One region of the Parviterribacter multiflagellatus genome, then DNA from elsewhere that is predicted to be linked to it. Evidence: riboswitches for the same ligand, from Rfam matches in the RefSeq annotation. Region 1 holds a riboswitch; each other region holds the start of a gene.
What was found. Region 1 has a riboswitch for cyclic di-AMP ahead of AC1UE5_RS14885 (M23 family metallopeptidase). Riboswitches for the same ligand answer to the same signal wherever they lie in the genome.
Positions count from the first base shown of each region.

Region 2: another riboswitch for cyclic di-AMP. It lies ahead of AC1UE5_RS10780 (septal ring lytic transglycosylase RlpA family protein); the one in region 1 lies ahead of AC1UE5_RS14885 (M23 family metallopeptidase).
Region 3: another riboswitch for cyclic di-AMP. It lies ahead of AC1UE5_RS02015 (hypothetical protein); the one in region 1 lies ahead of AC1UE5_RS14885 (M23 family metallopeptidase).
Region 4: another riboswitch for cyclic di-AMP. It lies ahead of AC1UE5_RS10965 (transglycosylase family protein); the one in region 1 lies ahead of AC1UE5_RS14885 (M23 family metallopeptidase).

Region 1 covers NZ_JBXPIZ010000006.1:271,285-276,316, forward strand. Annotated here, with positions in the region: gene AC1UE5_RS14870 (TetR/AcrR family transcriptional regulator) at 1-48, opposite strand, end outside; gene AC1UE5_RS14875 (ATP-binding cassette domain-containing protein) at 131-1,087, shown strand; gene AC1UE5_RS14880 (ABC transporter permease) at 1,084-1,869, shown strand; cyclic di-AMP (ydaO/yuaA leader) riboswitch at 2,096-2,237, shown strand; gene AC1UE5_RS14885 (M23 family metallopeptidase) at 2,233-3,180, shown strand; gene AC1UE5_RS14890 (SDR family NAD(P)-dependent oxidoreductase) at 3,177-3,980, opposite strand; gene AC1UE5_RS14895 (PKD domain-containing protein) at 4,010-5,032, opposite strand, start outside.
Region 2 covers NZ_JBXPIZ010000004.1:284,926-289,957, forward strand. Annotated here, with positions in the region: gene AC1UE5_RS10775 (hypothetical protein) at 1-829, shown strand, start outside; gene AC1UE5_RS10780 (septal ring lytic transglycosylase RlpA family protein) at 826-1,581, opposite strand; cyclic di-AMP (ydaO/yuaA leader) riboswitch at 1,592-1,736, opposite strand; gene AC1UE5_RS10785 (hypothetical protein) at 1,807-2,655, opposite strand; gene AC1UE5_RS10790 (sigma-70 family RNA polymerase sigma factor) at 2,845-3,948, shown strand; gene AC1UE5_RS10795 (hypothetical protein) at 4,124-5,032, shown strand, end outside.
Region 3 covers NZ_JBXPIZ010000001.1:450,355-455,386, reverse strand. Annotated here, with positions in the region: gene AC1UE5_RS02025 (MMPL family transporter) at 1-864, shown strand, start outside; gene AC1UE5_RS02020 (glutamine synthetase family protein) at 871-2,193, opposite strand; gene AC1UE5_RS02015 (hypothetical protein) at 2,275-3,003, opposite strand; cyclic di-AMP (ydaO/yuaA leader) riboswitch at 3,046-3,181, opposite strand; gene AC1UE5_RS02010 (c-type cytochrome) at 3,397-3,885, opposite strand; gene AC1UE5_RS02005 (DNA polymerase III subunit alpha) at 3,932-5,032, opposite strand, start outside.
Region 4 covers NZ_JBXPIZ010000004.1:318,393-323,424, forward strand. Annotated here, with positions in the region: gene AC1UE5_RS10950 (1,4-alpha-glucan branching protein domain-containing protein) at 1-898, shown strand, start outside; gene lepB (signal peptidase I) at 905-1,552, opposite strand; gene AC1UE5_RS10960 (sigma-70 family RNA polymerase sigma factor) at 1,602-2,462, opposite strand; cyclic di-AMP (ydaO/yuaA leader) riboswitch at 2,584-2,759, shown strand; gene AC1UE5_RS10965 (transglycosylase family protein) at 2,770-3,498, shown strand; gene AC1UE5_RS10970 (FKBP-type peptidyl-prolyl cis-trans isomerase) at 3,518-3,964, opposite strand; gene AC1UE5_RS10975 (hypothetical protein) at 4,047-4,475, shown strand; gene AC1UE5_RS10980 (helix-turn-helix transcriptional regulator) at 4,472-5,032, opposite strand, start outside.

The sequences.
Region 1 (5,032 bases):
CGCGAGCGTCTTCGCGGGGTCGCCGGTGCCGGTGAACTCAGGGGCCATGTATTTCCGTATGTTGTACGGTATTGCGTACGGCAAGGCGCGCGGAGGGCGCGCGCCGCCAGCGAATCTAAAGGGGATCGGCATGCAACGGACGACGCCTGCGGTCGTCGCGGAGGGACTGCGGAAGCGGTTCGGGGAGCACGAGGCGCTGGCCGGCCTCGACCTCGAGGTCACGCCCGGGACGGTGCAGGGGCTGCTCGGCCCGAACGGCGCCGGGAAGACCACGGCGGTGCGGATCCTCGCCACGCTGCTCGACGCCGACGGCGGCCGGGCGGAGGTCGCGGGGATCGACGTCGCGCGCGACCCGGTGAAGGCGCGCGAGCGGCTCGGGCTCGTGGGCCAGCAGGCCGCGCTCGACGAGGCGCTGAGCGGGCGCCAGAACCTGCTCCTCTTCGGCCGGCTCTTCCACCTGAGCGGCGCGGAGGCGGCGCGGCGGGCGGACGAGCTGCTGGAGCAGTTCGGCCTGACCGACACCGGCAAGCGGCCGGTGTCCAAGTTCAGCGGCGGCATGCGGCGGCGGCTCGACCTCGCCGCGTCGTTGATCCTCGCGCCCGAGGTGCTCTTCCTCGACGAGCCGACGACGGGGCTGGACCCGCGCTCGCGCAGCGAGGTCTGGGCGGCGATCCGGGCGCTGGTCGACGGCGGCACGAGCGTGCTGCTGACGACGCAGTACCTGGAGGAGGCCGACCAGCTCGCGGACCGCATCGCGCTGATCGACCACGGGCGGAGCGTCGCGGAGGGCACGCCGGCGGAGCTCAAGGCGCGGCTCGGCGGCGACCGGATCGACGTCGTGGTGCGCGAGGACGGCGAGGTGGCGCGCGCCCGCGAGGCGCTCGCGCGAGTGGGCTCCGGGCCGCCGGAGGTCGACGAGGACGCGCGCCGGATCAGCGTGCCCGTCCGCGCCGGCGACGGCGTGGCGGCGCTGACCGGCGCCGTCCGCGGGCTCGATGACGCGGGTGTCGTGCCCGAGGACGTCGCGCTGCGCCGGCCGACGCTCGACGAGGTGTTCCTGAGCCTGACCGGAGGGGTGGCCGCATGACCCGTTGGACGATCCTCGACGCGCGCACGATGACGCTGCGGGCCGCCTGGCAGTGGGCGCGGCAGCCCGGCGCGGTCGCCGTGACGCTGCTCTTCCCGGTGCTGACGCTCTTCCTCTTCGGCGCGCTGTTCGGCGGCCAGATGGAGGTGCCGCCGGGCGCGGACTACGACGAGCTGCTGCTCCCGGGCATGCTCGCGCTGGGCGTCGCGTTCGGCGTGGAGGCGACGATGATCGCGATCGTCACCGACGCGTCGAAGGGCGTGACCGACCGGTTCCGCTCGATGCCGATCGCACCGTCGGCGGTGGTCGCGGGGCGGGCGGCCGCCGACCTGCTGCAGTCGCTCGCCGGCCTCCTGGTCCTGCTGCTGGCGGGCCTCGCGCTCGGCTGGCGCTGGCACGAGGGGCTGGGGAACGCGGTCGCCGCGCTCGGCCTCCTCCTGCTGCTGCGCCTCGCGTTCGTGTGGATCGGCGTCTACCTCGGCCTCGTCGCGGGCTCGCCCGAGGCCGTCGTCGCGATCCAGATCCTCGTCTGGCCGATCGGCTTCCTCTCCAGCGTCTTCGTCTCCCCCGACTCGATGCCGGCGGTGCTCGGGACGCTCGCGGAGTGGAACCCGCTCTCCTCCACCGCGGCGGCGGTCCGCGACCTCTTCGGCAACCCCGGGTGGGAGGGGACGTCCTGGGCGGCCGACCACGCGCTCCTCCTCGCGATCGCCTGGCCGCTCGTCCTGATCGCGGTCTTCCTGCCGCTCTCGATCCGCCGGTATCAGGCGCTTCGCCGCTGACGAGAGACGGGGCCCGCCACCGACGGAGGCAGCAGCGCGCTCCGGCGCTACGGCGTGGCGCGCACGAGGCCCGCATCGTGGTCGTGGACGGCACACGGTTTCGAAGCCGATCCTTGTCCGGATCGGCGAGGAGCCGGGGGCCGTCCACGGCCGCGAGGCGCCCCTCGTGCGTGTCGCGACAGCGTCGGGGCGCGCTGCTGACTTGTTATGTCGCACAGAGTCGCTACTGTTCCGGCCGCCGAATCACTCCTGGTCCGCCGGGGGTGAACGGGGGACCCAGTCGTATGGGGCGAATCGACTTCGCAAGAGGTCGTAGCGCACTGCGCGAGCCCGTCAGCTCACCTCGTAGGCACCCAACCAGTTGTGACTTCCTACGAGACGACACACCGTGCCCGTGGCTGCCGCGCACTCGCGCTGGCGGCGCTGAGCCTGCTGACCGCGCTGGTGGCCCTCCCGGCCGCTGCCCAGGCGGACCAGGTGGCGACCGGCGGCGGCGCGGCGTACGAGGAGCCGGCGGTCGCGGCGCTCAAGTGCGGCACCGGCGACGCCACGTCGTGCCCGCGCGGGCACGTGCTGCGGCTGAGCGGCGAGGGCCTCGCGGCGACGCGCAGCGTCGTCTTCCTCGGCGGCAAGGGCGCGCGGGACGACCGCCGCGCGACGCCGACCGAGAAGAGCCCGCACCGCGTCATCGTCAAGGTGCCGACGTCCGCGAAGAGCGGCCCGATCCGCATCATCGCGGCGACCGGCGGCTTCACCGGCCCGTCGCTCAAGGTGCTCCCGACCCGCAAGGCACGCGCGGTGGTCACGCCCGCGTCGCTCCCGGCGGCCGGCAGCGGCATCTTCCCGGTGCAGGGCGAGCACGATTTCGGCACGTTCGTCAACACCTTCGGCGGCGGCCGCGGCCATCAGGGCCAGGACGTGCTCGCCGACTGCGGCACCCCGCTCGTCGCGGCGCTCGGCGGCACGGTGCAGATGAACAAGTTCCAGTCGAACGCCGGCAACTACATCGTCATCCAGGCCGCGGACGGGACCAGCCAGGCGTACATGCACCTGCAGGAGCCGTCGCCGCTGCAGAAGGGCGAGCCGGTCCTCGCGGGCCAGCCGATCGGCGTCGTCGGGCAGACCGGCCGCGCCAGCGCCTGCCACCTGCACTTCGAGTTCTGGACCGCGCCCGGCTGGTACGAGGGCGGCGAGCCGATCGACCCGCTGCCGATGCTGAAGTCGTGGGCGAGCGCGGGCACGACCGTCACCGCGGCCTCGAAGACGGCCGCCCCGGCCGCGGCCGCCTCCGGCGGCGCCTCCGCCCGCTAGTCCTTCTTCCCGGAGCCTGGCTCGGCCATCTTGCCGTGCAGCGCCGCCTTGGCGCTGTCGGGCAGGAAGCGCGAGCCGCGACCCTGCAGCTTGGTCTGCAGCGACGCCGAGACGACGCGCTCGTCGCCGTTCATGAGCGCCTCGAAGCCGTCGCGGGCCACGTCGGCCGGGTCGTCCTTCGGGCCGGTGCCGATCCGCGTGTCCTCCAGGTCGGCGCGCTCGAAGAACTCCGTGTCGGTCGGACCCGGCTGCAGCGAGGTGACGGTGACGCCGGTGTCCTTGAGCTCGTGCCGCAGCGCGAGCGCGAACGACTGCACGAACGACTTGGACGCGTTGTAGACCGCTTGGAACGACCCCGGCATGGTCGCGGCGATCGAGGAGGTGATCAGGATGCGGCCCTGCCCGCGGACGACCATGTCGCCGACGACGTGCTTGGCGAGGTGGACCACGCTGCGGACGTTGAGGTCGACGAGCTGCAGCTCCCGCTCGAGCGGCGTCTCGGCGAAGCGTCCGCCGGAGCCGATGCCGGCGTTGAGGGCGATCGCGTCGAGCGGCCGGCCGTCGGCCTGGATGCGCCCGTACAGCTCGTCCACGCCGTCGTCGGTCGCGAGGTCGACCTGCAGCGCGTCGACGCGCGCGCCGAGCTCCTCGATCTCCTGCGCCGCGCGCGTGAGCTCGGCGTCCTCCGCCGCGACGATCAGGTCGAAGCCGTTGGTGGCGAACTGCTTGGCGAGCTCGAAGCCGATGCCGCTCGACGCGCCGGTGACGACCGCGAGCGGGCGGGTGGGGGAAGCCTCCATGGAAGGGGGCTTCCCGCCACCTGCCGGCCCTACTCCGCCAGCCGCCCCGTCGCCGCCGGGGACCAGCCGGCGCCGCCGTAGCGGGAGGCGCGGATCGTCACGGTGACCCGCTCGTCCTCCGGCAGGTCGTCGACGCGCAGCGCGCGCACGTGGCCGGGCGCGGCGAGGTCGAGCGTCTTGCCGCCCGCCGTGACCCGCACCGCGAAGCGCTCGACGAACGCCCCGCCGGTGCGCCACGTGATGCGCGTCTGCCCGTTGGCGAGCCGCTTGACCTGCACCGCGCGCGGCTGCGCGGTGCCGAGCCGGGCGCCGCGGCCGTCCGACCAGCGCATCCCCGCCGCGAGCGTCGCCGTCGCGGCCTTGCCCTCGGTGCCGGACGCGGTGCGGCCGACGAGCGAGACGCGCACGGTGTCGCCCGCGGTGACGTCCGGGACGATGATGCGGCGGCGCTTGCCCGCGGCGACGTAGACCTGGCGGCGGGTGCCGTTGACGCGCGCCTCGAGCTGCCAGTCCGCGGGGCGGATGCCGGTGAGCGAGCGCCAGTGCGCGACGACCTGGCCCTCGCCGCGCTCGATGCGCAGCTCCCGCGGCCGGTCGGGCGCCGCGGGCGGCGGCGCGGTGTAGCGGCCGACGACCTTGGGCTCGGCGGGCAGGCCGCTCGTCACCAGCGTGCCCTGGATCGTGCGCCGGCCCGCGGCGCCGCCCTGGGGCGAGAAGCGCAGCGCGCCGCGCGACCTCGCGGTGAGGATCAGCTCCTGGCCGGCGCCGACGCCCTCCTCGGCGAGCAGCAGCTTCTGCCCGCGCTCGAGCTTCGGCGTCACGCTCCAGCGCAGCACGCGCGCGTGGCCCTCGCCGGTCACCCGCGCGGTGATCCTGCGCTGCTTCGACGGCAGCGCCATGGCCACCGCGCGCACGTCGCTGGAGCCCTGCTGGCGCAGCACGTACAGCCGGCCCGCCGGCGGCTTCTTCCACAGGATCTGCGTCCGCCGGTGCTTGACGTCGTGGCGCACCATCATCCGCGGCGTCAGCGTGTCCTTGCCGTCGCCGGGCGT
Region 2 (5,032 bases), on a different contig from region 1:
GCCCTTCCCGCACCAGCCGGCGCCTGCCGCCGCGGCGCCCCCGGCTCCTCCGCCGCCCGCCGCGCCAGTACGTGAGGAGCCACCGGCGCCCGCACCCGCCACCGCGCAGGTCGAGGTGGAGCCGGTGGAGCACCGGCCCCCGCGCACCGGCGACGTGCTCGCCCGGATCGAGTCCGCGCTGCGCGAGGCGGCGACCGCCACGGACCCGCTCGCCGAGGCTGCCCAGCGGCTGCGCTCGCTCGCGTTCGACGACGACGAGGACCTCGACCCCTTCGACGCCGCCGCGGAGCGGCTGCGGGCCGACACGCCGCCGGTCGACGAGCCGCGCATCCGCCGCCTCCACCACGGCGTCGAGGACGGCAGCGCGTTCGCCACCCAGCTGTCCCCGTGGCGCGCGGCCATCGTCCGCCGCCTGGAGCGCCACACGGCCGACGGGCTGCCGTTCGCCGTGCTCTGCCTGGAGGTCGCCGACGCGGAGCGGCTCGTCGCCGCCGACGAGGACGGCGACGCGGCGCGCGCGCTGGAGCAGGCCGAGGGCGCGATCGTCGCGCAGCTGCGTCCCGCCGACGCGCTCGTACGCGAGATGCCCGGGCGCTACTGGCTCACCGCGCCCGACACCGACACCGACGAGGGCCGCGCGCTCGCGCACCGCATCGCGGCGGCGGTCGGCGAGGTCGAGCCGCACCGCGGGGCCCCGCTCCAGCTCTGCGTCGGCGTCACGGCCTGCCCGGCCGACTCCGACGCCCCCGAGGTCCTCGAGGGCCTCGCGGAGGAGGCCCTCTTCGCCGCCCGCGCCGCGGGCGTGCGGGTCTCGGGCCCGCCCCGCTAGCGCGCGGCGGTCGTCCCGGCGGGCGCGTCGGGGTCGGGCGCCTCGTCCGGGATCGGGATCGGCGACAGCACGCCGACGCGGACGGTGGCCGTGACGCCGAGCCGCTCGGCGGCGGCCTGCGTGAGGTCCCAGTCGCGGCCCTTCTTGAACGGGCCGCGGTCGATGACCGGGACGTTCAGGGTCTTGCCCTTGTAGTAGACGTCGACGCGCGTGCCGCACGGGAGCGTCTTGTGCGCGACGCCCACCGTGGTGCGGCGCAGGCGCTGGCCGCAGGCGGTGCGGCGGCCGAAGAAGCCGGGGCCGTACCAGCTGGAGACCGAGCCGGTGAAGACCGTGAGTTGCGCCGTCAGCGGCGCGGCGGCCGCGGTGGCGACGACCGAGCCGTCGGCCGTGCCGCGGTCGACGATCGCGCGCAGGGCGACGCGGCCCGGGGCGTCCGTCTTCCACAGCGCCTTGAAGGTGCCGTCCGCGCCGACGACGGCGCTGGCGATCTGGGCCCAGGTGGCGTCGGCGAGCTGGCGCTCGACGCGGACGGCGCGCCCGGCGTCGGTCGCGTCGACCTTCCCGCGGATCGCGACGGTGCGGGCGACGAGCGCGCCGGGGGCGACGGTGAGGCCGGGCTTGGCGGGCGAGGCGGCCTCGGCGCCGCCGGTCGGCGCCGCGAGCTGTGCGGACGCGGGCGTGGTCAGCGTGCCGGCAAGCGCGAACGCGGCGGCAGCGAGCAGCGGAGTGCTTCGAAGGATCGGCGGCATATGTGGAACGCGCCTACGGGGTGAGCTGACGGGCTCGCGCGATGCGCTACGACCTCTCACGAGGTCGATTCGCCCCAGCGCCGTCGCACCGGTGGTGGTCCGGCGGCGCAAGTGGTTCCCCCGCTCCCACGATCCGGAGACCGCGAGACTCGGCGACCGCGGGAGCGTAGCGCACCTCCCACCCGCGCGCGTCGCTCGCGCGCGCGGGTGGAAGAGCAGCGAGCGCTACGGCTTGGGGATGCGCGAGAGCAGGCCCTTGACGGCCTGCTTGCCGACGGCCACGCCGATCTGCGCGACCTCGCCGGCCGCCTTCACGGCGGTCGTGACGGTGTCGACCGGGCCGCCGCCGCCGTGGCCGCCCGTGGGCTCCGTCGACGCCCACCCGGCGGGCGGGGTCGTGGCCTCCGGCGCGCGCGGCGGCGGCGCGTCGGCCACGGCGCCGTTGGCGGGCGGGACCGCCTCGAGCTTCGGGCGCGTCGCGCGCGCGGGCGCCTTCTTGGCCGCCGGCTTGCGCGCGGCGGGCTTCTTGGCGGCGGGTGCGGTGCCGGCGGCCGCGGCCTTCGCGGCCTTGGTCGCGCCCTGCTTCGGGCCCGGCGTGCGCGGCGCGGCGGCCTTCGCGGCCGCGGGCTTCTTCGCTGCGGCCGGCTTGGCTGCCGCGGCGGACTTCGCGGTGGCGCCCGCCTTGGCCGGGGCCTTCGCCGTCGGCTTGGCCGCCGCCTTCGCGGCCGGAGCGGGCTTGGCCGCCGCAGCCGCCTTCGGCTTCGCCGCCGCGGGCTTCGCCGCAGCCGCCGCCGGCGTCTTCGCCGCGGTCGCGGGCTTCTTCGCCGCTGCCGGCTTCTTCGCGGCCGCAGGCTTCTTCGCCGCTGCCGGCTTCTTCGCCGCCGCGGGCTTCTTCGCCGTCGCCGGCTTCTTCGCGGGCGCGGGCTTGTCGGTGGTGGCGCCGGTGCTCTCGCTCGCCGCGGCCTTCACCGCGTCGGCTGCCTCGGCGGTCGACCCGGAGCGCTTGGTACTGCGGCGGACCGGGCGGGACCGTGGCAGGCTTGAGAGGACCTCGCGCTGAGGATCATCAGCCATCGGCTGATCATTCTGTCGCAGGTTGCAGGGAGACGGCCCCGCCGCCGTCAAGTGCGTTGACCAAGCCGCGAAAGTGCCTAGACTGAGGCAGCCAACTTTCCGTGGCGAGCGGGTATCCCTGCTCGTGACGGAGAACTGGACCCTCGCGAGGAACCACGTGCTGGACCCGTCCGGCGGAAACGGAACTTCATGTCAGTCGTAGAACTCCAGGAACTCGAAGAGGTCAAGAACCTTCTGGCGCGGGGCCAGGAGGTCGGCGTACTGACGTTCGCCGAGATCACCAAGGCCGTATCCGAGCTCGACCTCGACGAGTCCGACGTCGAGGAGCTCCACACCTTCTTCGAGGGTTCGGAGATCGAGCTCGTCGAGGAGATCGATCCCGCGACCGCGGCGGCCAACGCCGTCGAGCGCGCCCCGGACAAGCGCCGGGGCCGCAAGTCCAAGGCGGCGGACATCTTCCGCCCCGACATGACGACCGACTCCCTTCAGCTCTTCCTGAAGGACATCGGCAAGGTCCGCCTCCTCACCGCGCAGGAGGAGGTCGACCTGGCGAAGCGCATCGAGCGCGGCGACCTGGACGCGAAGCAGAAGATGGTCGAGTCGAACCTCCGCCTCGTCGTCTCGATCGCGAAGAACTACCGCAACCAGGGGCTGCCGTTCCTCGACCTGATCCAGGAGGGGACGCTCGGCCTGGTCCGCGCCGCGGAGAAGTTCGACTACCGCAAGGGCTTCAAGTTCTCGACGTACGCGACCTGGTGGATCCGCCAGGCGATCGCCCGCGCGCTCGCCGACAAGGCGCGCACGATCCGCATCCCGGTCCACGTCGTCGAGAAGCTCAACAAGATCGGGCGCGCCGAGCGCAAGCTCGTCACCGAGCTCGGCCGTGAGCCCTCCAACGAGGAGATCGCGGAGGCCACCGGCATCGACGCCGAGGAGGTCGACTCGATCAAGCGCTCCGCTCAGGCGCCGGTCTCGCTCGAGAAGCCGGTCGGCGACGAGGAGGAGTCGGAGTTCGGCCAGTTCATCGCCGACGAGCGCGCGGAGTCCCCGTACGAGCGCGCGGCGGAGATCCTCACGAAGGAGGCCCTCCGTGAGGCGCTGGAGAACCTGAGCTACCGCGAGCGCCGCGTCCTCGAGCTGCGCTACGGCCTCGGCGGCGAGCACCCGCGCACGCTCGACGAGGTCGGCCGCACGTTCAACGTGACGCGCGAGCGCATCCGCCAGATCGAGAACCAGTCGCTCAAGAAGCTCCAGTCGCTGGCGGAGGCGCAGAAGCTCCGCGACGTCGCCTGACCGGCCCTCGCCGCGCCTGGCGCGACCGGACGACGACTACCGGCCTGCCGGCCTACTCGTCGCTCGTCCGGCCGCCCCAGCCACGACGATGCCTCGGTCAGGAGGCGTTCGTGACACGACCGACGCTGTCAGACACGGCCGCGCTACCCAGCGCGGCCGTCGTCGTTCTCAGGGCATGCGGAGAACGATCGTGGCGGCCTGCCTCTGCGCGCTGGCCCTCGCCGACGTCGCACGGGGCGAGGTCGTCGCGCGGCTGCCGAACGAGAGCGAGATCCGCGCGTACGGCGGGGTCGCGGTGGTCAGCGTGGCGGTGCGCGCGCACGGCCCGTACCGCCTCTCGCGCGTACATCGCGACGGGCGGGTGGTGCCGCTGCCCGGCGTGCCGGCCGACAGCGGGCCGTTCGACGCCGACGTCGGGCCGGACTCGCACGGGCGCCCGATCGTCGTCTACTCGCGGTGCGAGCCGCCGAGCTGCGACCTGTGGCTCCACCGCATCGGGCGGCACGGAGAGGAGCGGATCCGCACCGCGAGCACGCGGGAGTGGGACGAGACCGAGCCCACCGTGTGGCGTGGACGGATCGTGTGGCAGGCCGAGCACGGCAAGCGCCACGCCATCCTCACGCGCGACCGCCTCGCCGCCCGGACGATCCGGTCGCGTCCCCTGCGCGGCGGCGGGGACTTCGCGGTCGAGGCGCTCGAGGTGCGCGGGCGCGACGTCGCGGCGATCACGTCGGAGGACGATCGTCCCGAGATCGAGGTGTCCTCGCTCTTCGCGCTCCGCCTGTACGACCTCGACCGGCCGCGCGCCCGGCCGCGCGTCCTGCGCCGGGCGGGCGGTGGGCTGAGCGGCACGGTCATCGTCGGGCCGACGTTCGCCGGCCACCGGCTGGGGTGGCTCGTCGCGTGCTTCGGCGATCCGAGCGGGTGCACGCGCGTCGGGCCCAGCACGTACGACCTCCGCACGGGCCGGACGACCACCGAGCGCGGCTACCGCGCCCGCACCGGCTACGCGTTCGTCCGCGGCGGGACGCTCGAGGTGGACGGTGGCGAGGGCGTCGAGCTGGGCGAGGAGGACGAGTCCGTC
Region 3 (5,032 bases), on a different contig from region 1:
CCGGCGGGCCAGTCGGCGCCGACCGACATCGTCGTCCCGGCCTCCGAGCGCGACCGCATCCCCGCCGTCGTCGAGGCCGCAAGAGGCATCGAAGGCGTCGCCGACGTGCCGGTGCGGCCGGCCGCCGAGGGCCCTGAGGGCGTCCAGCTCGCCGCGTTCCTGACCGCCGACCCGTACTCGACCGAGGCGTTCGACCTCATCGAGCCGCTGCGCGAGGCGGTGTCGGGGGCCGCGCCCGGCGCGCTGGTCGGCGGCCCGACCGCGATCGAGTTCGACCTGCGCGACGCCAACGCGCAGGACGCGCGGCTGCTGATGCCGCTCGTGCTCGCGATCGTGTTCGTGATCCTCGTCGCGCTGCTGCGCTCGATCGTGGCCCCGGTGCTGCTGATCCTCACCGTCGTCCTGTCGTACTTCGCGGCGCTCGGCGTCGGCGCGATCGTCTTCGACGTCGTGTTCGGCTTCCCGGGCAGCGACCCGTCGATCCCGCTGTTCGCGTTCATCTTCCTGGTCGCGCTGGGGGTCGACTACAACATCTTCCTCATGGCGCGCGTGCGCGAGGAGGCGCTCAAGCACGGCACGCGCGAGGGCATGCTGCGCGGCCTGAGCGTCACCGGCGGCGTGATCACGTCCGCCGGCATCGTGCTGGCCGGCACCTTCACGGTCCTCGGCGTGCTGCCGCTGACCTTCCTGACCGAGATCGGGTTCGTCGTCGCGTTCGGCGTCCTGCTGGACACCTTCGTCGTCCGCTCGATCCTCGTCCCGGCCCTGGTGTTCGACCTGGGCCCGAAGATCTGGTGGCCGTCGAAGCTCGCCCGCGAGGGCGCGCCCCCGCCCGATCCGGAGCGGGAGCGCGTAACGGCGTAGCGGGCGCTAGAGGACCGGCAGGTAGCGGTCGAGCTCCCACTGCGTGACCTGCACGCGGTAGTCCTCCCACTCCTGCCGCTTGATCTCGATGAAGCGGTTGAACATGTGCTCGCCGAGGGTGCGCAGGACGATCTCGGACTCAGCCGTGATCTCGACCGCCTCGCCGAGGGTCTCGGGGAGCTGCTCGATGCCGAGGCGGCGGCGGTCGTCAGGCGACAGGTGGTAGAGGTTCTTCTCCATCGGCTCGGGCAGCTCGTAGCCCTTCTCGATGCCCTCCAGCCCGGCCTGCAGCAGGACCGCGAACGTCAGGTACGGGTTGCACGCCGGGTCAGGGCAGCGCAGCTCCATGTGCGACGCGCGCGGGGGCACGCGGACGAGCGCTGAGCGGTTCCGCCGCGACCACGCCACGTACACCGGCGCCTCGAAGCCCGGCACGAGGCGCTTGTAGGAGTTGACCCACTGGGCGAAGATCGCGCTCAGCTCGCGCGCGTGGCGCAGCTGGCCGGCGATGAAGCCGCGCGCGACGTTGCTGAGCCCGTACGCGTCGCTCTCGTCGAGGAACGCGTCGCCCTCGCCGCGGATCAGGCCGAGGTGCGTGTGCATGCCGGAGCCGTTCTCGCCCTCGAGCGGCTTGGGCATGAACGTCGCGTGCCAGCCCTCCTTGACCGCGTACTCCTTGACCGTGATGCGGTAGGTCATCACGTCGTCGGCCATCTTCAGCGCCTCGTTGGCGGCGAGCGCGATCTCGTGCTGGCTCGGGCCGCCCTCGTGGTGCGACGTGTTCACGGGGATGCCGAGCTGCTCGAGCGCGAGGACGGTCTCGCGGCGCACGTCGGTGCCGGCGTCGAGCGTCGTCAGGTCGAAGTAGCCGCCCTCGTCGAGCGGCTGCGTCCCGTGCGCGTCGCGGAAGAGGAAGTACTCGGGCTCGACGCCGACGTTGAACTGGTCGAACCCGAGGCCGAGGAGCCGCTCGATCGCGCGGCGCAGCACGTGGCGCGGGTCGCCCTCGTACGGCGTGCCCTCGGGGGTGCGGATGTCGCAGATCATCCGCGCGACGCCCTGCTCGTCGGGCCGCCACGGCAGGACGGCGAACGTGGACGGGTCCGGCATGGCGATCATGTCCGACTCCTCGACCGGGTTGAAGCCGGTGATCGAGGAGCCGTCGAACGCGATGCCGTTGGCGAGCGCCTCGTCGAGGTGCTCGCGGCCGACGCCGAAGGACTTGAGCTGGCCGAGGATGTCCGTGAACCAGAAGCGGACGAAGCGGATGTTCCGCTCCTCGACGAGCGCCTTGACGTCGTCGGCGGTGCGCGGGCGATCGGGCGACATAGCGGCGGAGACTACGACGTGGCGGCGACGCCCCGTTTAGCCACGGGGCGAAGGATCTGGCCGCGCGTTGCGACAGTCGGTCTAGAAGCCCGCGGCGCCCGCGGTGCCCGGATCGGAGATCGCGGCGATGAGGATGAGCAGGAGCCCCATGAGGAACGCCCACATGGCGACCCGGTCGGGACGGCGCTCGAAGCGCTCGGCGGCGCCGCGCGCAGGGCGGCGGCGGCCGGAGCGGGTCGCGACGGCCGTCTCGGCCGGCGCGGTGAAGCCGTGGACGCGGTCGACCTGGCCGCGGATCTCGATCGTGCGGCGGCCGTTCTCGATGCGGTCGGCGCCCTTGGGCAGGAGCCGTGCGTCGTACTGGCCCTCGGCCCACTGCGGGACGTGCGAGAACGTCTGCTCCATCGAGCCGTCCCACAGGTCGTCGACCTGGCGCTCACGCTGCGCCTCGGCCTCACGCGCGGCCGCGCGGGCCTGCGCGTCGCCGCGGCGGGTGCGGAGGGTCTCCTCCGGCGCAGGGGCGGGAGCGATCGGGGGCGCCTCGCCGGACAGCTTCGCGAGGAACGCGGCGTCCTCGGCCTCGTGACGCGCCTGCGCGCTCTTGAGCCAGGTCTGCTGCTGGGCCTCGGCCCAGCGGGCTGCCCGCTCCTCCGGGGACTTGGGCTGCGCCCAGGGGTCCGCCGGCATCTCGAAGACCTCGTGCTCGAGCGTCGCGATCGCCGCGTCGTCGGCGCGCGCGCCGCGCTCGAAGCGCCGCTTGGGCGGCGGAGCGCCGTCCGCGCGCTCGTCGCGCGGGCGGAGATGCTGCACGTCAGCCCACCAGGGGGCAGCCGGGTCGCTCATGTCGGGGTCTTCGTCTCTTTCCTCGTGCCTACGGGGTTAGCTGACGGGCTCGCGCCGAAAGAGCAGCGCTACACCTCCCGAGGGAGACGATTCGCCCCAACAGATGGGTCCCCCGCTCCCTCCGGCTCGGACGCAAGGTGGCGTACGGGTCGGACGGACTCGGCGGTCGAACTGGCGGCAGCGTAGCAGTGGCTGAAACACCTGCAAAACGCCTTCTGCCCCAGAACCATCGGAGGATGCGGGGAGATCCTGCGTCTGCAACGGATCTTTCACGCCGTTCTCACACCTGTGCGTGACGAACCGCACGCGGAAGCTCCCGCGGGTCCACCACATGGAACGCGCCCGTCCGACGCGGCGGCGTCAGTCGGTCTCGCGCCCGGCGACGCGCGCGACGTACGCGGCCACGGCGTCGGCGTCCGCGCCGCTGACCAGCCCGGCCGGCATCTGGCCCTGGCCCCGCGCGCGGCCCTTCTCGATCGCGTCGATCACGAGCTCCTTGGGCGGACGCAGGGCGTCGAGGCTCGGGCCGACGCGCTGGACGGCGTTCGACGCGCCGAGCGTGTGGCACTGCACGCAGCTGCGGTTGAAGACCTGGCGGCCGTGCTCCTCGCGCGCGGTGAGCTTCACCGGGCCGGCCTCGTCCGAGCTGTCGGCGTCCGCGATGCCGACGACGACCGGGATCGCCGCGCCGCACAGCACGACGACGAGGCCGACGATGACGCCGAGCGCGCGCCGGCTCCCCCGCTTGCTGGAGTCGAGCACCGGCCCCTTCGACCCGCTGCGCATCGCGACGAACACGACGCCGAGGCCGACGACGAGGAAGAAGAGAACGAACACCAAGGTCCACACGGCGCGGGACGCTACAGCATCGTGGCGATGCGCACGAGACCTGCCGTCAGCGCGACCTCCCCTGCGCGAACGACATGACCGGCGGGGCGACCGCGCGGAAGTCGCCGCCGCCCGCGGCGATGCGCAGCTCCTCGTCCGGCTCCCCCTCGCCGATGGCGAGATCGAGCTCTCGCACCTCCGCCGCGAGCTTCCCCGGCGCCTCGAGCCCTTCGACCTTGCGGACGAGCACGTTGATGCTCCCGCCCGCGGACGCGAACCGCTCCAGCTTGCCCTCCGCGATCACCAGCGGCTCGGTCCGCACCGCGAGCCGGTCGCGCTCGTACACCGCGGGCGGCACGACGAGGTTGACCGTCCCGTGCTCGTCCTCCAGCAGCATGAACACGACGCCCTTCGCGGTGCCCGGCCGCTGGCGCGCGACGACGAGCCCGCCGATGCGCACCGGCTGGTCGTGCGGGAGCCGCTCCAGGTCGGCGCTCGACACGGTGCCCCGCGCGCCCAGCGCCGGCCGCAGCAGCCCCATCGGGTGGCGGTGGACGCTCACGCCGGTGGTGGCGTAGTCGGCGACCATCTCGTCCCAGTGGTCGAGCCGCCGCAGCCGCGGCGCCTTCGGCAGCGCGAGCGGCAGCGCCAGCTGCACCGTCCCGTTCTGCGCCTTGCGCCCCGGCGTCGCGGTGCCGAGCGACCACAGCGCCGCCCGCCGGTCCCCCGCCAGCGGGTCGCACGCGCCCGACCACGCGAGCGTCTCCAGCGCCGCGCGGCCCGTGCCCGCGCGCGAGGCGAGGTCCTCCAGGGAGCGGAACGGGCCGCCCTCCTCGCGTGCCTTCACGATCGCCTCGACCTCGTCCTTGCGCACCCCCAGCACGTAGCCGAGCCCGATCCGGACAGCACCAGCGCCGTCGGGATCCTCCAGCGTGCAGTTCACCGCGCTGTACCGGATGTCGGGCGGGCGGATCTCGATCCCCCGCCGCTGCGCCTCGTGGATGAGCGCGTCGGAGGGGTAGAAGCCCATCGGCTGCTCGTCGAGCAGCGCGCACAGGAACTCGAGCGGCTTGTGCACGCGCAGCCACGCCGACTGGTAGGCGAGCAGGCCGAACGCCGCGCCGTGCGCCTTGGGGAAGCCGAAGCCCGAGAAGCCGACGACCATCTC
Region 4 (5,032 bases), on a different contig from region 1:
CGGGATCGAGTCCCACCGCGCCCGCGCTGGGCGGACGTGGCACGGCGGCTTCTGGTCGCCCGAGTGCGCGCACGGCCCGTGGCTCGACCCGATCCTCGAGGCGGAGGGCGTCCACGCGACGTGCGTCGACCTCACCGACGTCTACGGCCGCGGCGCCGCCGAGCACCTGCGGCCGGTGCGCTCGGCCGACGGCCCGCTGCTCGTGCCGATCGACCGCGAGACGATCGAGCTGGTGTGGAGCGACGGCGGCTACCCGGCCGCGGGCGCGTACCGCGACTCGCACCGCCGCACCGAGTACGAGCACAAGGCGTGGCGCAACGACGGCGGCGTCTACGACGAGGCGGCCGCGGCGGTGCAGGCGCGCGACCACGCGCGGCAGTTCGTCGCGCACGTCCAGCGGCGGGTCGCGGACGGCGGGCTGTGCGTGTTCGCGATCGACACCGAGCTGCTCGGCCACTGGTGGTACGAGGGCCCGGCGTGGCTCGCGGCCGTGGTGGAGGAGTGCCGCGCGCAGGGCCTCGAGCTCGTGCACCTCGACGACGCGCTGTCGGCGTGCGAGCCGGTCGACGCGCCGGAGGACGGGCTCCCCGTCACGTCGTGGGGCCGCGGGCGCGACCTGCGGACGTGGTCGTCGCCGGCCGTCGCGGACCTCGCGGCGGCGGCCCGCGACGCGGAGCTGCGCGCGGTCTCCCACGCCGACGAGCTGTCCCCGGCCGCGGTGCGCGAGCTGCTCGCACTCCAGTCGTCCGACTGGGCCTTCGTGGTGAGCGAGGACGTCGCCGCGCCCTACGGCCGCGAGCGCGCGGCGGGGCACAAGGCGGCGCTCGACGCGGGCGGCGGGGACGGCCCGCGCTCCCTCGCGCCGGACGCGACCGCCGCGCCGCTGCTCGATCCCTGAGCCGGGCTAGAGCCCGCCCATCCGGTCGCGGGGCCAGTACCGGTAGACGGCCTTCCCGACCACCGCGTCCTCGGGCACCGGGCCCCAGAACCGGCTGTCGTCCGACTGGCCGCGGTGGTCGCCGAGCAGGTAGAGGTGGCCGTCGGGGACGGTGATCTCGGCGGGGTAGTCGCAGACGTCCGGCACGGCGCACGGGCGGACGTAGGGCTCGTCGACCGGCGTGCCGTTGCGGATCACGCGGCCGTCGCGGAGCCCGACCCGGTCGCCGCCGACGGCGACGATCCGCTTGATGAAGTTGATCTCGCTCGTCGGGCCGTGGGGCTTCGGGCACAGCTCCTTCTCGGAGACCGGGACCCCGCACTGGGGCCCTTCGAACCCCGCGGCGCCCGCGGGCGGGTGGAAGACGACGATGTCGCCCACGCCGACGTCCTGGCCCTTGCGGACGAGGACGCGGTCGTCCACCTCCAGCGTCGGGAGCATGCTCTCCGCCGGCAGCCGGTACGGCTTGTACGCGGCCTGGAGGTACACGGCGCCGGCCGTCGCGATCGCGCCCAGGACGATGAGCCCGCCGCCCACCTTCCGGTGACGGCTGAGCACGACCACGAGGATGCCCGCGGCGAGGAGCGCGGACGCGGGGAAGAGCGCCAGGAGCACGACCGACCCGGTACCCCCGCCCGGGCCGGTGAAACGTGGCGCGGACGCGCTAGGCGGCGTCCTGGAGCGCGCGGCCCTCGGGGATGCCGCTGAGGCGCTCCAGCGCGGTCATCTCGACGATGCGCGCGCGGTTGGCGGTGATGCCGAGCTGCTTGCCGATCGCCGGGAGCGTGTGCGCCTGCTCGCCGGCGAGGCCGTAGCGGAGCTGCAGCACGCGGCGCTCGAGCGTCGACAGGCAGTCCAGCGCATCGGAGACCGCGCGCTCGCGCATCGTCTCCTCGGCGCGGACCTCGGGCTGCTCGGCGTTGTCGTCGGCGATGAGGTGGCCGAGCTCGGTGTCCTCCTCGTCGCCGACGGCGGCGTTGAGGGAGACCGGGGTGCGCGAGGCGCGCTTGAGGTCCTCGACGACCTGGACCTCGAAGCCCAGGTGCTCGGCGATCTCCTCCGGCTGCGCGTCGCGGCCCAGCTTGAGGGAGAGGTCGCGCTCGGCGCGGGTGATCTTGTTGACCTGGTCGACGACGTGGACGGGCAGGCGCACCGTGCGGCCCTTGTCGGCGATCGCGCGGGCGATCGACTGGCGGATCCACCACGTCGCGTAGGTCGAGAACTTGAAGCCCTTGCGGTAGTCGAACTTCTCGGCCGCGCGGACGAGGCCGAGCGTCCCCTCCTGGATGAGGTCCAGGAACGACAGCGCCCCGTCGCCCTCGCGGTCGCGCCGGTAGCGCTTGGCGACGTGCACCACGAGGCGCAGGTTCGCCTCGATCATGTGCTCCTTCGCGTCGAGGTCGCCGCGCTCGATGCGCTTGGCCAGCTCGATCTCCTGCTTGGCGTTGAGCAGCGGGACCTTGCCGATGGCCTCGAGGAAGGCCTGCAGGCTGTCAGAGGGATCAGGGAGGGGGTTCGGGCTCATCGTGACGGGGAGCTTCCTCTCGGACCCTAAGCGGGTCCTGAAGCGAACGTTCAGCTTTCGTTAGGACTGCCGATCACCTCGGTTAACAGCCTGTCCGTCCGAGAGTTCCGTAGGATCTTGGACTTGAACATCGCCGAGTCCGGTGTGCCACGGCATGCCGGAGCGGGGGACCCACTTGGGGTCGGTGCCGTTGCCGCGGCCCGGTCCTTGGGGCGAATCGCCGAGTGCACCTCGGTGTAGCGCACGTCCAGCGCGAGCCCGTCAGCTCACCTCGTAGGCGCCGTGACGACCGGAGGAACACCCCATCGTGAAGACGAACGAGGAGCCGCTGCACGCGTCCGCGTGCGACACCCGCGACCTCGCAGACCCAACCCACGCCCGTCGCTCCCTGCGCGCATCGGTGGAGCGGCGCCTGCGTCGCAACCGCCGCGAGCGCGTCGTCGGTGGCGGGCGCCGGGCGGTGCTGATCGCCGGCAGCGTGCTCGCGCTGGGCGCCGTCGGCGCCGCCGCGCAGGAGACCGTCGGCGGGACGTCGGCCGACGACCAGGCAGCAGCCACCGCACCCGCGCCCGCGCAGACCGCGACCAGCGGCGCCGGCTACGACGTGAAGGCGCTGCAGCGCAAGCTCGGCGTGAAGGCCGACGGCCACGTCGGCCCGCAGACGCGCCGCGCGATCAAGCGCTTCCAGCGGCGCAACGGCCTGACGCCGGACGGCATCGTGGGCCCCGCCACGCTCGAGGCGCTCGACCTGCCGACGGCCACCGAGGCGTCCGCGTCCGGCTCCGGCTCCGGCGACGTCGAGGCGCCCACCGCCCTGCTCGCCAAGATCGCCCAGTGCGAGTCCGGCGGCGACCCGACCGCGGTCTCGCCCGACGGCCGCTACCGCGGCAAGTACCAGTTCCTCCGCTCGACCTGGAAGCAGCTCGGCGGCACCGGCGACCCCGCCAAGGCTCCCGAGGCCGAGCAGGACCGCCTCGCCCTCGAGCTCCTGGAGACCCAGGGCCCGGGCGCCTGGCCGGTCTGCTCGAAGGTCTGATCCGCGTCGCGCGTGCGGCCTACCGCCGCACGCGCACGAGGTCGACGACGAACACGAGGGTCTCGTTCGGCTTGACCGCCGGTTCGGAGCCCTGCTCGCCGTAGGCGAGGGCGGGAGGGACGATCACCCTGCGTCGCCCGCCCTCGCGCATGCCGGCGAGCCCTTCGTCCCAGCCGGGGATGACGACGCCGGCGCCGAGCTCGAACGTGAACGGGCCGCGGCCGTAGCTCGCGTCCTTCTCCTTGCCGTCCGACCAGGTGACCATCGCGTAGTGGACGACGAGCTCGTCGCCCGCGCGCGCCTTGCGGCCCTTGCCCTTCTTGAGGTCGAGGACGTCGAGCTGCGCCGGCGGCGTGCCGGCGACGACGATCACGGGCCGGCTCTTGGGTGGCCGGTCGGCGACGGCGGGAGCGGCGGCCAACAGCGTGGCGAGGACCGCGGCGACGACGAGGAGGATGCGCGACATGTGCTGTGCATACCCGCGGGGTGTGCGACGACACCACCTTGGTGTGGTGGGCGGGCGACCGCAGCGGTGCGATCGTGGTCGTGTGCCCACCTCCCGCCTCCGCCCGCTGACCCTCGCCGCCGCGCTCGTGGCGCTTGCCGCGCCGGCCCCGGCGCTCGCGGTCGACCACTCCGCCGACTACCTCGACCCGCTCACGCCGCCGGACACCACGCCCGCCGCGATCGACGGGGCGCCGACCGAGCCGCTGCTGGTCAAGGGCGAGCGGCTCAAGCGCGGGCAGACGCTCCTGCCGGTGCGCGTCAGCGGGCCGGCGCACTCGGGCATCCGCCTGCGGCTCACGTGCCCGGCCGGCGCGAAGATCCGGGGCTACGGCTACGACGGGCCGGACGGGATGGCGGTGAACGGGCGCCCGCTGCTCGACCGGCGCACGGTGCGCCCGAAGGTCCAGGCCGCGTACGACGTCAACGAGGACGGCCGCTTCACCGGGCTCGTCCTCGCGCTCTGCGACTAGAACCCGTCGACCACGACGCGGCACCCGGCCACGTCGGGGTCGTGCGGGGTGAACTCGACGAGCCGCGCGCCCGGGTCGAGCGCCGCCACCATCCCGGCGCTGAGGCCGCGGTGGAGCGTGCAGACGAGCGGCTGGTTCTCCCGCACCGCGTCGCGGTAGGGGCAGACGCCGAGCGTGTACGTGCAGCAGCCGCCGTCCAGCGCGAGCTCGGGCGCGAACCCGAGCGCCGAGAGCGCCGCGTGCATCGTCTCCGCCGGCTCGTGGGCGTCGTCGGTGCCGGACATGAGGTCCACGCCGATCTCGCGGCCCCGCCGCTCCACCCCGTCGAGCCCCTCGTCGGCGCCGCCGACCGCACGCCCGAGCCAGCGCGCCAGCTCGCGGTACTCGTGCTCGCCCGGCAGCGCGTCCGGTGCGACCGCGTACTCCTCCGGTGGCCGCCCCGGCGCCCCGCCCGCCGCGCGCTCGCGTACGACGAGCCCGGCGGCCTCGAGCTTCTTCAGGTGGATGCGGACGCCGTTCGGATGGAGCCCGGTCGCGCACGCGAGCTCGTCGACCGG